4 regions of the Sporolactobacillus pectinivorans genome follow, and region 1 is predicted to be linked to each of the others. Evidence: riboswitches for the same ligand, from Rfam matches in the RefSeq annotation. Region 1 holds a riboswitch; each other region holds the start of a gene.
What was found. Region 1 has a riboswitch for S-adenosylmethionine ahead of COP04_RS07480 (methionine ABC transporter ATP-binding protein). Riboswitches for the same ligand answer to the same signal wherever they lie in the genome.

Region 1 (3,317 bases):
CTCTATCTTTTATCCACGGCTCGGCTAATCCGGTCGCCGATAAACTGGATCACGAAAACAATAATAAGAATGATGATCGTTGCTACAAAAGTCACATCATTATTGTTTGCTTCAAAGCCTTCATTATAAGCAACCGAACCGAGTCCTCCCGCACCGACAACACCGGCCATGGCAGTATTGCCGATCAGTGCGATCAGCGTAACGGTCATACCTGAAATCATGGACGGCCACGATTCGGGCAACAGGACTTTAATAATAATCTGCCATCGAGTAGCCCCCATCGCTTCAGATGCCTCGATTACACCTTTGTCCACTTCCCGTAACCCAATTTCCACCAGACGCCCATAAAAGGGAGCAGCTCCAATAATAATGGATGGAAGTGCCGCGGAAGCACCGATCATTGTCCTCATAATCAAGATGGTCAGTGGAATCAACAAAACGATCAGAATAACGAAGGGTATTGAACGAAAAATATTTACAAAAGAAGAAGTCAGCTTATACACCCACGCATTTTCGTACAATCCACCGCTCGCAGTAAGAAAAAGCAGTAACCCGAGAATCAGTCCGAAAATAAATGTGAAAATACCCGAAACCAGCGTCATGTAAAGTGTCTGACCCGTCGCCAGCAGCATGCCTGACCAGTCCACATTTGGAAAAATATTGGTCATAACGGCAACACCTCTGCCCTTATCTTTTTCTTTTTCAGGTTTTGAAGCGCTGATTGAACGTCTGCATCCGCGCCTCTGACAAACAGAAGCAGTGTTCCCTTGCTTCCGTGATTCGCCGGCAAAAAATCACTCTTTATGATGTTGGCATGGATGGCATGATTGCGAAAAAACGTATCGAGTGCCGGTTCCTGGTCAGTTGAACCATCGAAAATAACGCGAACAATTTTGCCATCCGGACCAGCCGCGCGGAAACGCCGGATTAGATCTGGATCCCTTTCTTCTGCTGCAACCTGGCCGACGAATTCGCGGGTGATCGGTTGCTGCGGATCTGCAAAAATATTTTCTGTAAGGCCCTCTTCGACAATAGTGCCCGAATCAAGAACAGCAACGCGGTTGCAGATTTTCCGAATCACGTGCATCTCATGGGTAATCAGCACAATTGTAATTCCCAGAGATTGATTGATTTCCATTAACAGTTGGAGAATTGAATCTGTAGTTTTCGGATCAAGAGCAGAAGTGGCCTCATCGCAAAGCAGTACTTTAGGATTGTTTGCCAAAGCGCGCGCAATTCCGACACGTTGCTTCTGACCGCCGCTGAGTTGCGCCGGGTAGGAGGATTCCCTTCCTTCCAGGCCAACCATCCGGATCAATTCGTTCACCTGGTGCTTCCTTTTCTCTTTTGATACTCCTGACAGTTCCAGCGGAAAAGAAATATTCTCAGCAACAGTCCTTGACCAGAGCAAATTAAAATGTTGAAAAATCATTCCAATCTGTTTCCGTGCATCACGCAGTTCTCCGGCAGATAAACTGGACAAGATGTGTCCGTCAACTTCCACAGTCCCGGATGTCGGTCTTTCTAACAAATTAATCAGGCGGATCAATGTACTTTTTCCTGCCCCGCTATAACCGATCACTCCGAAGATTTCTCCCTTTTCAATCTTCAGACTGACATCGGTTAATGCTTCTACAGGTCTGGTACCGGTTTGATAAATTTTTCTTGCATGCGTTAATTGGATCAAATCAATAAACCTCTCTTTCAGAGAAAAAAACGACCGGCTAAAATATGTATTCCTCTGTTTTTAGTTGGTCATAAAAAATGAATCAGCCTGCTAAAAAGCATGCAGACCACTCGCTGTCCCCCCTTCCACGCTTTTTTACACAGCAAAAAACCCCTCAAGATGAGAAAGGGGCTGGGTCACCTCTCTCATCTGCCGGACACCGAAGCATCCGTAGGAATTAGCACCATTCCGGATTTTCAAAAATAAAATCCGGGGGTTGCCGGGCATCATCGGGCCAGTCCCTCCGCCACTCTGGATAAGAGTCATTCGCTATTCAATTCGCGTACACATAATCTATCATTGTACTTTAGGCTTGTCAATGTGTTTTGGACGAACATGAAACAGACGGAATAAAGATAAAATTCCGATTTAATGAACAAACACGCTAAGCAATAATATCATGCACAGAGTGACAAGTGAACTGATCAGATTCATCATCGGCCAATGGATAGGTTAAAATATTCCTTGTATATCCAGAAATCCGTATCATCGATATGTGAAAGGGTGATGTTCCCGCCCTAAGCGCCAGGATTCCGGACTGGCTTGTGCCACAGCGATCATACCGGAAATCGTGGCACTCTCAAGAATGTGCAGTGAGCAACGATGAGAAATACAAGAATAATCGGCGAAACCGATATTCCTTTCATCAAACGAGCCACGTAATCACCGATTCCACTGCCGACTAGTACCTGTTCAACGCACCTCAACCGCCGTCCATCAGCAGAATCATCGTGATCGATGTGCTGCGACCAACGATCAGCCCGGTCACAATTCCAGCCCATTGAATCTTCTTTTCCTTCCAAATTTACTACTCATAGAATCGGCAATCCGCTGAGCAGCACCTGGATCTTCCATCAGCCTGCCGATCATCGCGCCGCATCCGAGAATAAGAGCCAGCGATACAACCCCATAATCTTAATCTGCTTCAGTATACTTCTGAATAAACAGAGTAAGCGAGCATAGCACGTTAGCTCTATGCCCGCTGCCAGTCCGGCATATGTGACGATTCGATCATGCTTCACGCTGTCCGGCACTAAGCGGTACAGCAACGAAATGATTTTCATGAAAAAGGTAGCTACTGCTATTTCGCCCGCTTTGCCCTACATCCCGAAACGGATTCTGAAATAAAGTATTAGCCGTTTGGATCTGATCGGGCCCTTTCTCAATAAACGAAGCACGATCCTGACCATCTGTAATTTTTTTTACCAATTTCTTCCACGGAATTGTTATTGGCGGAACTGCTTTTTCAATTCCTGCAGTAGAAAGCTTTCTTACCTTATCCAGCGTCAGTACGCTTCCTCTTGTTTTCGCCTGAAGGTAAAGCATATATTTTCTCGCAGATTGCCCGTTGCCCTTTACTGCATCCTGATTGGCCATGGCTGTCTGTACCCACTGCGAAGCGGGACCGCTTCCTCGCACCATTTCGGAGGTACCGTCCATAAAAGCACGCAACAATTCCGTATTGAAAGCTTCCCTCTGCGAACCTCTAACCTGATTTGTAAAAGTTGTAGAAATCAGGCAAAGTGAACCACCCTTTAGATCACCGTGCGAATACAGCCGGCTGATCAATGCGCTGCTAAAATTGCGGAAT
Region 2 (3,317 bases), 170 kb from region 1:
TAGCCGCTCCTTCAAATCCTGCAAAACTCAATATGGCGGCAACCATACCGGCACCGATACCATTAAGAGATGATCCATTAGAAAATTTAAAAGGTGCAGCACTAAGTCCGGTTGTTGTACCTACCCTTATCAATACAACTATTGCGATACCCAAAACTAGGAGAACAGAAAAAATTTCTATAAAGAGCATGATTCTAGTGCTTACTTTGATATCATAATAGGTAATATACCAGATCAACAATAAACTTAATAAGGCGAAAATCACCCAAGGAATATTTATTCCTGTAAGCTGGCGAATAAAATCACTGAATAAATACCCGAATGCTGATGAGCAACCACTCGTATAACCTGCATAAGTAAGCAAAAGTGCCCAACCGCTTATTGCACCAAATTTGTTTCCTAAGCCGGCTTCCACATATGTATAAGCAGAGCCAGCGGAAACAAATTCTTTGCCAAATTTAACAAATGCTACCGAAACAAGTAGCAATGCAATAACTGAAATAATGAAAACTAAACTGACAGAATAGCTTGCGCTTGAAGCGATCAGCCCAAAGTTCATTGAACTTGCAAAGGTAGGCGCAAGAATTGCTATAGACAGTGCGATAACCTCTAGAAAATTTAACTGATTTTTTTTAAGTGTTTTTTTCTCTCCCATATTTTATCCTTCTTTGCTAATTAGTTATTTTTTATTCTGTTATTGCCCATACTCTAGCGGGAAGTCCTGTTGCTCCTTCGATATTAGGAGAAGCAATAAAGATAACTGCACCTACTGGCGGGACTTGATCCAGATTTGTCAATAACTCGACCTGAATTTTTCCTCTTTCCAAAACAAAGCGCTCACTGACCAAATCACCAACTGCCAGAAACCCGACAGAAGCATCAGTATCCAAAGTTTCATGCCCATTTCCCGCCACATTTCGCTCATCAAACAAAAATTTTAAGGTCTCAACTGTCCAACCAGGGCAATGTTCATTTCCATCTGAATCTAGATTTGACAAAGCCTTTTCATCTGGCCATCTTTTGCTCCAATCTGTGCGAAGTGCAACAAAGGAATGTTCCGGAATTCTTCCATATTTTTTTTCATGCTCTGCAATGTCTGCCAGTGTTAACTCATAATCCGAATTTTGCTTAACCTTTTCTGAAACATCAATCACAATCAGTGGAAACACTAAATCTTTTATGCCAAATTGATCAGAAAGCTTACCACTCTGAACAAAGTGTCCAGGATAATCTATATGGGTTCCAAATTGACCAGGAAATTTGAAGGTTTGAATTCTGAGTCTCAATTCCTGATCATAATCATATACCGTTTTTCCTATCTCACGTACTCCATCCGGCATACCTCCCCAATATGGGCTTTCATCGTTCAATCCATGAGACAAATCAATCCATCTGAAATCTTTCAACCTTTCTACTTCATTCCATAAATTACTCATACTCATCATCCTATACACAAAATTTAATAAAAAAGGCTTGCTATCATTCTTGAACCCGCTTTAAAAAATGCATCCAAAAACAAAATAGAATTTTCAAGTGGGGAACGGTCAATAGTATGTATCACCAACTGTTCCAGCAATGACATTGATGGCAATCGCTCGTGCAGAGAGTGAAATGATCATTGTTTTTTATTCAGAAATAACAACCCCCTATGCTTAAAGTTATTTTTGAATTCAACTTCCTGAGAATTTTTAATCAAGCCCCCTTATGTTCAGTTTTCTAATCCAAAAAAATAAGATACAAAAAAGCCGTTTGCTTTGAATAAGAAAACGGCTTTGTGCTTTTTTATTTTATTAAGCACTTTGTTCTCTTATCTCTCAGATTAATCTGCTGGAATTAACACCAATACATTCCTCCTCAGAATGCTGGTTGTCGGGTTTCATAGGGCCAGTCCCTTCACCACTCTTGATAAGATATATTAAGTTTTTTACTTTAGATAAAATAATACAAAACAATTTTATAAAAAACAAGAGATATTCATACTTTTTTTATCTGTTTTATTAGTTTTATCTCTCAAAGTCTACTGTTTCTGATCTGTACGGCCGCCCGGATCCATGGTTTATGTTTATAGGTGGTCAAAATTTATTGGAAGAGCAATTTTAAAATAATTAAAGTAATATTAACGCGTTCCTTTATACAACTATAGGGACGTTTGTTTTTTAACAAAAAACCTCATTTACTTATGATACGGTTCTCCGCATCAAAAATAGTAGCGGAACAGCTTTCATGATTAATGAAATAAACAGGGGTATTTACCCATTTAAAAATAGACATAATAGTCGCCATCTGCTGTGTAGATGACGGTTGTTCATTATGGATAAACACTGCTGACACCGTAAACTAATTAGGTCATTCCGACGGTGTCCGTGTTTGAAAAAGCTCTAAATTGTTGTTATATCAAGCATTTATCAACATTTTGGAACAACATCATCCGGAATCAAAAATAGTCATCTTCAAAAAAATTTAGACACTAACTTTAAAAGACATGAACCTGTATTTAACATGGTTCGTGTCCCTCTATTTTAAGTTATCAGAAATATAGCCTTTGGACTTAAATGCAACATGTAAATTTTCAATAGCTTCCTTTCCTGTATAATTCCTAGAGTAAGCGTCAAATAATGGGCAGCGGGTTTGCTGAAAGTAATAAGTACTATTTTATTTTTGGTCGATTTAATTGACTTCAAAGTCAAAACCAGTAAGTTATTCGCTAATTCTCCATAATCGCCCACCTATTTCGGACTAACAAAGCGCGCGAAGCTCTGAAGCGCAATGACCTGACTACATTTGGAAAACTTGTCAATGCATCGCATGTCTCGTTGAAATTCGATTACGAGGTGACCGGAAAAGAACTGGATACGCTGGTGGAAGCCGCATGGAAGCAAAAAGGCGTACTCGGCGCCCGGATGACCGGAGCAGGATTCGGCGGCTGCGCCATTGCCCCCTTGTTCATAAATCGGCCGCTGAAATGTTTAAACAGAGAGTCGGCGACGTGTACGAGCAAACCATCGGTTATGCTCCTTCGTTCTATGTGGCAGAAATTGCCGACGGTGCGAAGAAATTAATGAATCAGGAGGTTTGATGACCCGTGTCAATTTTAGTTGTCGGCGGTGCCGGGTATATCGGCTCGCATACCGTGGATTGTCTGATCGAAAAGGGCCGTTCGGTTGTTGTCGTGGATAACCTGTCCACCGGGCACCGGGCTGCGGTCGCCGATCAGGCCGTCTTTTATGAAGGTGACATTCGTGACAAAGACTTTCTCGCCGGTATCTTTGAAAAGGAACCCATTGACAGCGTGATCCATTTCGCCGCCAATTCACTCG
Region 3 (3,317 bases), 1.7 Mb from region 1:
AAAGAAAAAAGAACCACACGATCATATTATTCGCATGATTCCGCTATTTTCAGTCTATTATGTTTTGATAGTCGGCCGTTACAACTTCTCCATTAGCTGGTTTGCGGCATCTGTCAGTGTTTCTGTCCCTTGGCCAAGTTTCTCCGCAACTCCTGCCATGACATCCATATATTGATCAATTTCACCGGACAGTGCACTGTTCTTATCAACTGATTTAATAATATCCTCAAATTTCTGGCCGGTTTGCTTTGATTCTGCCATTCCTTTTTCAATGATTGCTGTTGTCTTGGTCAGCGATCCAACGACATTAACCGTTACATCGGCTGAATGGGCAGTCAGGTCGGAAATCTGTGCCATCGCTTTATTTGTTTCCTCAGCCAGTTTTCTGATCTCCTGAGACACGATTGTGAAGCCCTTTCCGTATTCACCTGCTCTTGCCGCCTCGATTGCGGAGTTCAAAGCAAGGATATTTGTCTGTTCGGAGATATCTTTGACAAGGCCGGTCACCCTTCCGATTTCCTGTGAAGAACTTTCCAGATTCTGAACCATTTCCCCCATTTCTCTGACCGAACGGCTGGCATCATTAACTTGAGAAAAAAGCTGTTTCAGCTGAATCTTACCGCCCGATGCCTGTCCTTTGGCCCTTTCGGCTTCTTCACTGCTTTGATGCACTGTTTCTCTGACATGTGAGAAATGATTAAGCAAATCATGGACAGAATCATGGGTTTGCGCTGACAATTGCGTCAGATCGCTGCTGACCTGCCTGATTGCCGATCTCAGATCCTCACGTCCTTCTTCATACTCTTTCTTCAGATTTTCGGCATATTCCGCCTCATAAACTTCAAGAACAATTTGTTGCTCCAAACTGATCATTTTATTTATTGCGCAGATCATCCGCTCTGCCGCGGCAGGCTCCACTGTCAGACGAAATACAATCTGAACTAAGCTTGACTGAAGGTTCTGAAAGGTGCCCATGTAGTACGACGGGGTCAAAGCTATTTTATAATGCATTTTCCCAACGCGGACCCTTCTTTCAAGGAAGGAGTCATCAATAACCCCGGAAAAGAAATCCATGACATGGACGGCGAGTGTCTGACTCAGTTTCTCTACCGAACTGTAACGATCAATAATTTCTCGAAGTTCATCGATCTGATAGAAACTGGAATAAAAGTCTTTTGCAATCTGGTTGATTTCTTTTTTTACAAAAGGCTGTAATGTTTTAAGCAGCTGCAAATCGGAAACAGTTAAATCTAGCATTTTAAGCTTGTCCATTATTTTCGGATCATCAACAGTGATTGAAGTTCTTTCAGATTTTGCTTTCTCAAGCCAGCTCATACCCGGCCCTTTCTTAACACTAAAAACCATGCTTATCTGCCTGCTTTCTTTTTATGCCGAAAGATTTTTAAACATTGCTCCTGAGACATTGATATGCCCGGATGAACAGATCCAAGCATTTCACATTTACTGATTTGAATGTGCAATCTACGAATGACTGTTGCAAAATTTCTGTGGCTCTATTACCTATGGACCCTGCCCTGCTTCCGGAAACAGATACTTTCACTTAAAATTCTCCTCAGGAAGAGGTTTACTATAATAATATCCCCTTTAGTCCTTAAATACGCGGATAAATTTTTTACCGCTTTAATGTTTTTAAAGAATACCACTTATTTATCGGCATAAAAGTGGATTGACTTAATAGCCATTGCAACCTTCTTAAATTAAATTGACGAACAAACGGATTCATGATAAACTCTTTTTAACTTAAAAATGGTGTTTTTGTTGACTCTTATTAAGAGTGGCGGAGGGACTGGCCCTATGAAGCCCGGCAACCTTTCAATTTTTATGAAAAAGGTGCTAATTCCAGCAAAGCTTCCAAATTTGGCGGCTTTGAAAAATAAGAGGGTGCGGATGATCGATCAAGCCTCTCTAACGAATAGAGAGGCTTTTATTTTTGCCCCTCAGAGATGATCACTGATAAACAGGAGGATGGAGAAAAATGGCAAAAGTGCTGAGTTCAAATCTTGGTTATCCAAGAATCGGCGAAAAAAGAGAATGGAAGAAGGCTCTCGAGCAGTTCTGGGCCGCAAAGATTTCAAAGGACAAATTTTTGAAGACCGTGAAAAATCTGAGGCTCAATTATCTGAAAAAGCAAAGGGAAGTCGGTGTGGATCTCATACCGGTCGGCGATTTCAGCCTTTACGATCATGTGCTGGATACCGCCGTTCTGTTCGGACTGATTCCTGAACGATTCAACAAAGACGAAAAGGAAATTTCACTTGAGACCTACTTTTCAATTGCCCGCGGCAATAAAGAAACGGAAGCGTCGGAAATGACAAAGTGGTTCGATACAAACTATCACTACATCGTTCCTGAAATCAGTAATGAAACCCAACCTCATATAACATCAAACAGGCTGCTCGCGCTGTTCAATGAGGCGAAGGAAGAATTGGGAATCACCTCGAAACCGGTCATTGTCGGACCTGTAACTTTGCTGAAGCTTTCCAAGGGCTATGATCAGGAACACTTTCAGACTCTGCTGGATTCACTGATTCCACTTTACATTCAGATCTTCAGTGAATTGAAAAATGCCGGAGCTGAATGGGTGCAGATTGATGAACCAATTTTAGTAAAGACGCTGACGCCCGATGATCTCGCCGTTTTTCAGAAAGTCTATCAGGCATTCAAAGAAGGCGTTCCGGGTCTGAAACTGCTGCTGCAGACTTATTTCGAAGCGGTCGATGACTATAAAGAAGTTGTAAAATTACCGATTGACGGCATCGGTCTCGATTTTGTTTATGGCAAAAAAGCCAATCTTGAGGCAATCAAAGCTTATGGCTTTCCCCAAGATAAAGTGCTCGCAGCCGGTGTGATCGACGGACGCAACATCTGGAAAACAGATCTTGCCGCAACTTTTGATGAACTTGAAAGTTTGCTCGCCACTGTCGGGGGAAAAGATAAACTCTGGATTACCCCATCTTCCAGCCTGCTTCATGTCCCCGTCACAATCGAGAACGAGAAGGAACTGGACCCTGTCCTGAAAAACGCACTCTCGTTTGCCGATCAGAAACTGGCGGAAGCAGTGGCTCTGGCAAAAGGACTGAATGAGGGCAAAGAAAACATCACAACTATTATAGAAAAGTCCGGCAGGGACCTTGATGCACTTCAGCAGTCGGCCCACCGTAACAATAAAGATGTCCGGAAAGAGCTGGATCAGCTTGACAGCGATCTGCCGTCACGCCCGGGTTCCTACAAGCTGCGGCAGCAGATCCAGCAAGACGCATTTCAGTTGCCACTGCTGCCGACGACCACAATCGGAA
Region 4 (3,317 bases), 270 kb from region 1:
TAGCCTCTTTAGTGGCATATATATGGCTTGTCTGATTCTGGAGGAAATCACATGTACACTATATGGATACAAGCCGTTGGTCTGTTAATTATGTTCACTGGCATATGGCTTCGATACTCAAAAAGGTACAAAAAGAAGGAATTGTTTAGAAAAAGAGGTCTTCAGATTTCTGTTATTGGTCTAATCATCTCGTTTGGAGCTTATTGGCTTTATTTCTTTTTGAAAATTTAGCTAAAATAGAGGACATAGAATCCTGGTTTTCGATCGTATCCTACTCTCCTATTAACAGAACAAACTATGGGGGGTTCATTATGGCGGAGAAAAGCATAACTAACCGCTTTGACGAAATGTTTATCGGCATCATCGGAGGATCATTTGGCATCATTGGCGGCATTTTGCCTATAGTCCTCGCTGTGGTTATTGGCGCACTCAAAACAGGAGCCGGCGAAATTATTGGGCTTGGCGTTGCTTGTATTATCATTTCGGCTTCAGTCATTATATTTTCTTGTATGATCAATAAGTCGCGAGTCGTTTTTGGCATTATTATCTTAGTTTGTGGCGTTCTGAATATCGTGCTCATCAGCTTTTATGGATTTTTGAGCGGGCTGCTGATTATTGTTGCCGGCATACTGGCGCTCATTAGAAAATGATTTATGACATTCAATTTACTACTTATGCGGCGTACATAGGGGATAGGAAAATGGAGGAAGCAAGGAATCTAACTTTACCGGTCCAAGTTCTGCTAAAGAGTCTAGAAAAATTGAAGATGTAACTTCATATGGAGACCAGCTCCCTTATTATAGCGGATCAAAGCCATACTTTGCATCCCCAAAAATTTCATGAGCCATCCAACGTATAGAATACAAGAACATGAAAACGACGATTGAAATCTACACAGATGTTACCCATAAAATGAAAAGAATGCCTCCCAGAAAATCATGGATATCTGAAAGGCATCATGAAAAAAGTAAAGTTATGAAACTATTGAGCATCAATGAACATTTTTGGAGACTTTTTTTACGACTCCAGGCTTCAAATGAACCAAGATCCTTGATATATCAGTTCATTTTCCCCATCATGTCCATCATTGATGACATCATCTCATCGCATTTGTGCATACAGCTCATCATTTCATCCTTGTTCATCATCTTGTCCATGTCTTTCATCATACTCATATCCATGCCGGACATTCGTTCCATCATCATATGCATGCACTTCATCTCGCACATCATCTTGTCCATTTCCATCATCATCATCATGTTCATCGGCATCATCATTGACTTGTTCATCATGTCCATCTTTTCCATAATAAAAATCCCTCCGAATTTTGTTTTTATGGAAAATGCTCCTGCATGACTGTTGATACGCTGCATGCCAGCTCTTCCACACCCTTAATTTACCATGGATTTTGAGCGCCGACAAAGCTTATTTGCCGTTTTGAAAATTGGATGGACGCCAAAAAGACGTGGGCAGTTGATCTCACGCCATTTTTCGTATTTAACTCATAAAAAAGATCTATTAAAAGCGATCAGCGGCAAAACTGTTGATGTCCACTTTTCAGCGCATCAATCTCCCGCCCAAGCTCCAGCCTTCTCTGCTTTAGGGCATAAAGCCTGTTTGTCACTTTATCCGTCGCTTCCAATGTATGACAACGCAACCGTTGATAGAGTGTCAAGATCTGGCGGTTGACCTCCATGAATTGCTGCTGGAGGTTTTTCTGATTTTCGGAATCTGAATGATCCTGGTGCAACTCAGCTAGAAGCCCCAGTATTTCATTTTGCCATTCAGTGTCATTCAATTCTCCTGCGAAACGATAAAGATCCAGATAATTATCAATTTGTGCGTATTTCGCCTGATTCAACATACTAAAAACTCCTTCTTATCTTCATTCCGGAATTAGCACGGTACTTGTAGAGCCCGTTGCTGAGTCTTCGTCGGGCCGGTCCCTCCGACTCTCTTGATAAGAATTGTCAGCCAGCTTTCAATAAAAATATGAAAAGCGACCATTTTTCTAAAGATCGAGAAAAATAATCGCTGTAGCCGTTCGACTTATTTTCCTTATCTCTCAGATTTACTCTGCTGGAATTGACACCATGCACATTTTTATGTGTTGGTTGTCGGGTTTCATCGGGCCAGTCCCTCCGCCACTCTAGATAAGTTTTATTTAATTGAATTAATTTTACCGTGCAATATGATTTTTGTCAACAGCTAGAGAATTTCATTAGCTGGAACCGGATTCCGAATGCAGATCAATACACGCTTTCTTGTATACGCCAATCATTCGTTTCGCGTAGGGGACAAGAATCCTGCCCTGTTCGGAAAGAGCGACCCCCCTGCCGCTCCGGATGAAGAGATCGGCACCCAGTTCCCTTTCAAGGGCCTGAATCCGTGATGAAATCGATGGCTGCGACAGAAAAAGCTTCTCCGAAGCCACGCGATAGCTTTGATACTTAACCACAGCCAGAAAAGCATCCAGTTGATCGATCGTCATGTGATCACTTTCCTTCATTCCTGATCGCATCCGAAATATCTGATCAACACACATGGGGCCGAGTGTTAATTAAATAAACCGGGTGATTTGGAAAAAGGATGCTATCTGTTTGAAAAAATAGAAGTCAAGCTACCGCCCCCTTACTAAAGAGAGAACTTCCTGACTCATTTCCCATTCTTATCTTCCAGATTGCATCTGCCGGAATTGACACCATACCCCTTTGCAGGGACTGGTTGTCGGGCTTCACAGGGCCGGTCCCTCCACCACTCTTGATAAGAATACCTCTGTTATATTGAGTTTATGAAAATTGGAATGAAAAGTCAATCATTATTCCAACTAATTTTATATGTTTTATGTAATTATAATAAAATGTTGCCGATTTGTTGAATTTCAAAATCATTAATCGCTCAATTTAAATGTATAAAAAGCCTGCACAGATATGACTCATGCAGGCTAAAAAATTATATATCAAATTGAGCTTCACTCATCCTGTCTTCCCTTTTTCATTGCTTTTATCGCCCGTAAAATATTTTCCGGCAATTTTTCAGATGCAGCTTGATTATTTGCTTTCTGAATCGACTCATAAATTTCACTCCGATGAACATCGATTTCCCGTGGAGCGTTTATGCCCAGTTTTATTTGATCTCCATCAATCGCGACAATTCTGACTTCAATCTGATCGCCAATATGGATCGATTCACCAAGTTTGCGTGTCAAAATAAGCATTAGATCACTCCCTTTTCATTTTCTCTCTTTGAACCAACGGCTCAGTGAGTGAATAGGAGGAATGATCCTGTATGTATTGTTTGCCGAGTTTCTTAGAAAT

Region 2: linked by a shared signal. The riboswitch ahead of COP04_RS06620 (cyclase family protein) and the one ahead of COP04_RS07480 (methionine ABC transporter ATP-binding protein) in region 1 are both predicted to bind S-adenosylmethionine.
Region 3: linked by a shared signal. The riboswitch ahead of metE (5-methyltetrahydropteroyltriglutamate--homocysteine S-methyltransferase) and the one ahead of COP04_RS07480 (methionine ABC transporter ATP-binding protein) in region 1 are both predicted to bind S-adenosylmethionine.
Region 4: linked by a shared signal. The riboswitch ahead of COP04_RS06125 (hypothetical protein) and the one ahead of COP04_RS07480 (methionine ABC transporter ATP-binding protein) in region 1 are both predicted to bind S-adenosylmethionine.

Annotation. Positions count from the first base shown of each region.
Region 1 is NZ_NXGA01000001.1:1,555,150-1,558,466, reverse strand. It holds gene COP04_RS07485 (methionine ABC transporter permease) at 3-668, opposite strand; gene COP04_RS07480 (methionine ABC transporter ATP-binding protein) at 665-1,687, opposite strand; SAM riboswitch class I at 1,870-1,989, opposite strand; partial or broken gene COP04_RS20465 (hypothetical protein) at 2,161-2,508, opposite strand; gene COP04_RS20740 (hypothetical protein) at 2,492-2,581, opposite strand; gene COP04_RS07475 (anti-sigma-I factor RsgI family protein) at 2,738-3,317, opposite strand, start outside.
Region 2 is NZ_NXGA01000001.1:1,383,557-1,386,873, reverse strand. It holds gene COP04_RS06625 (APC family permease) at 1-655, opposite strand, end outside; gene COP04_RS06620 (cyclase family protein) at 687-1,436, opposite strand; SAM riboswitch class I at 1,805-1,912, opposite strand; partial or broken gene COP04_RS06615 (galactokinase) at 2,733-3,076, shown strand; gene galE (UDP-glucose 4-epimerase GalE) at 3,083-3,317, shown strand, end outside.
Region 3 is NZ_NXGA01000001.1:3,304,034-3,307,350, forward strand. It holds gene COP04_RS16170 (globin-coupled sensor protein) at 79-1,365, opposite strand; SAM riboswitch class I at 1,784-1,901, shown strand; gene metE (5-methyltetrahydropteroyltriglutamate--homocysteine S-methyltransferase) at 1,997-3,317, shown strand, end outside.
Region 4 is NZ_NXGA01000001.1:1,280,845-1,284,161, reverse strand. It holds gene COP04_RS06135 (hypothetical protein) at 312-650, shown strand; gene COP04_RS06130 (hypothetical protein) at 1,059-1,307, opposite strand; gene COP04_RS06125 (hypothetical protein) at 1,529-1,864, opposite strand; SAM riboswitch class I at 1,877-1,967, opposite strand; SAM riboswitch class I at 2,056-2,160, opposite strand; gene COP04_RS06120 (helix-turn-helix domain-containing protein) at 2,222-2,509, opposite strand; SAM riboswitch class I at 2,666-2,770, opposite strand; gene csrA (carbon storage regulator CsrA) at 2,972-3,217, opposite strand; gene fliW (flagellar assembly protein FliW) at 3,222-3,317, opposite strand, start outside.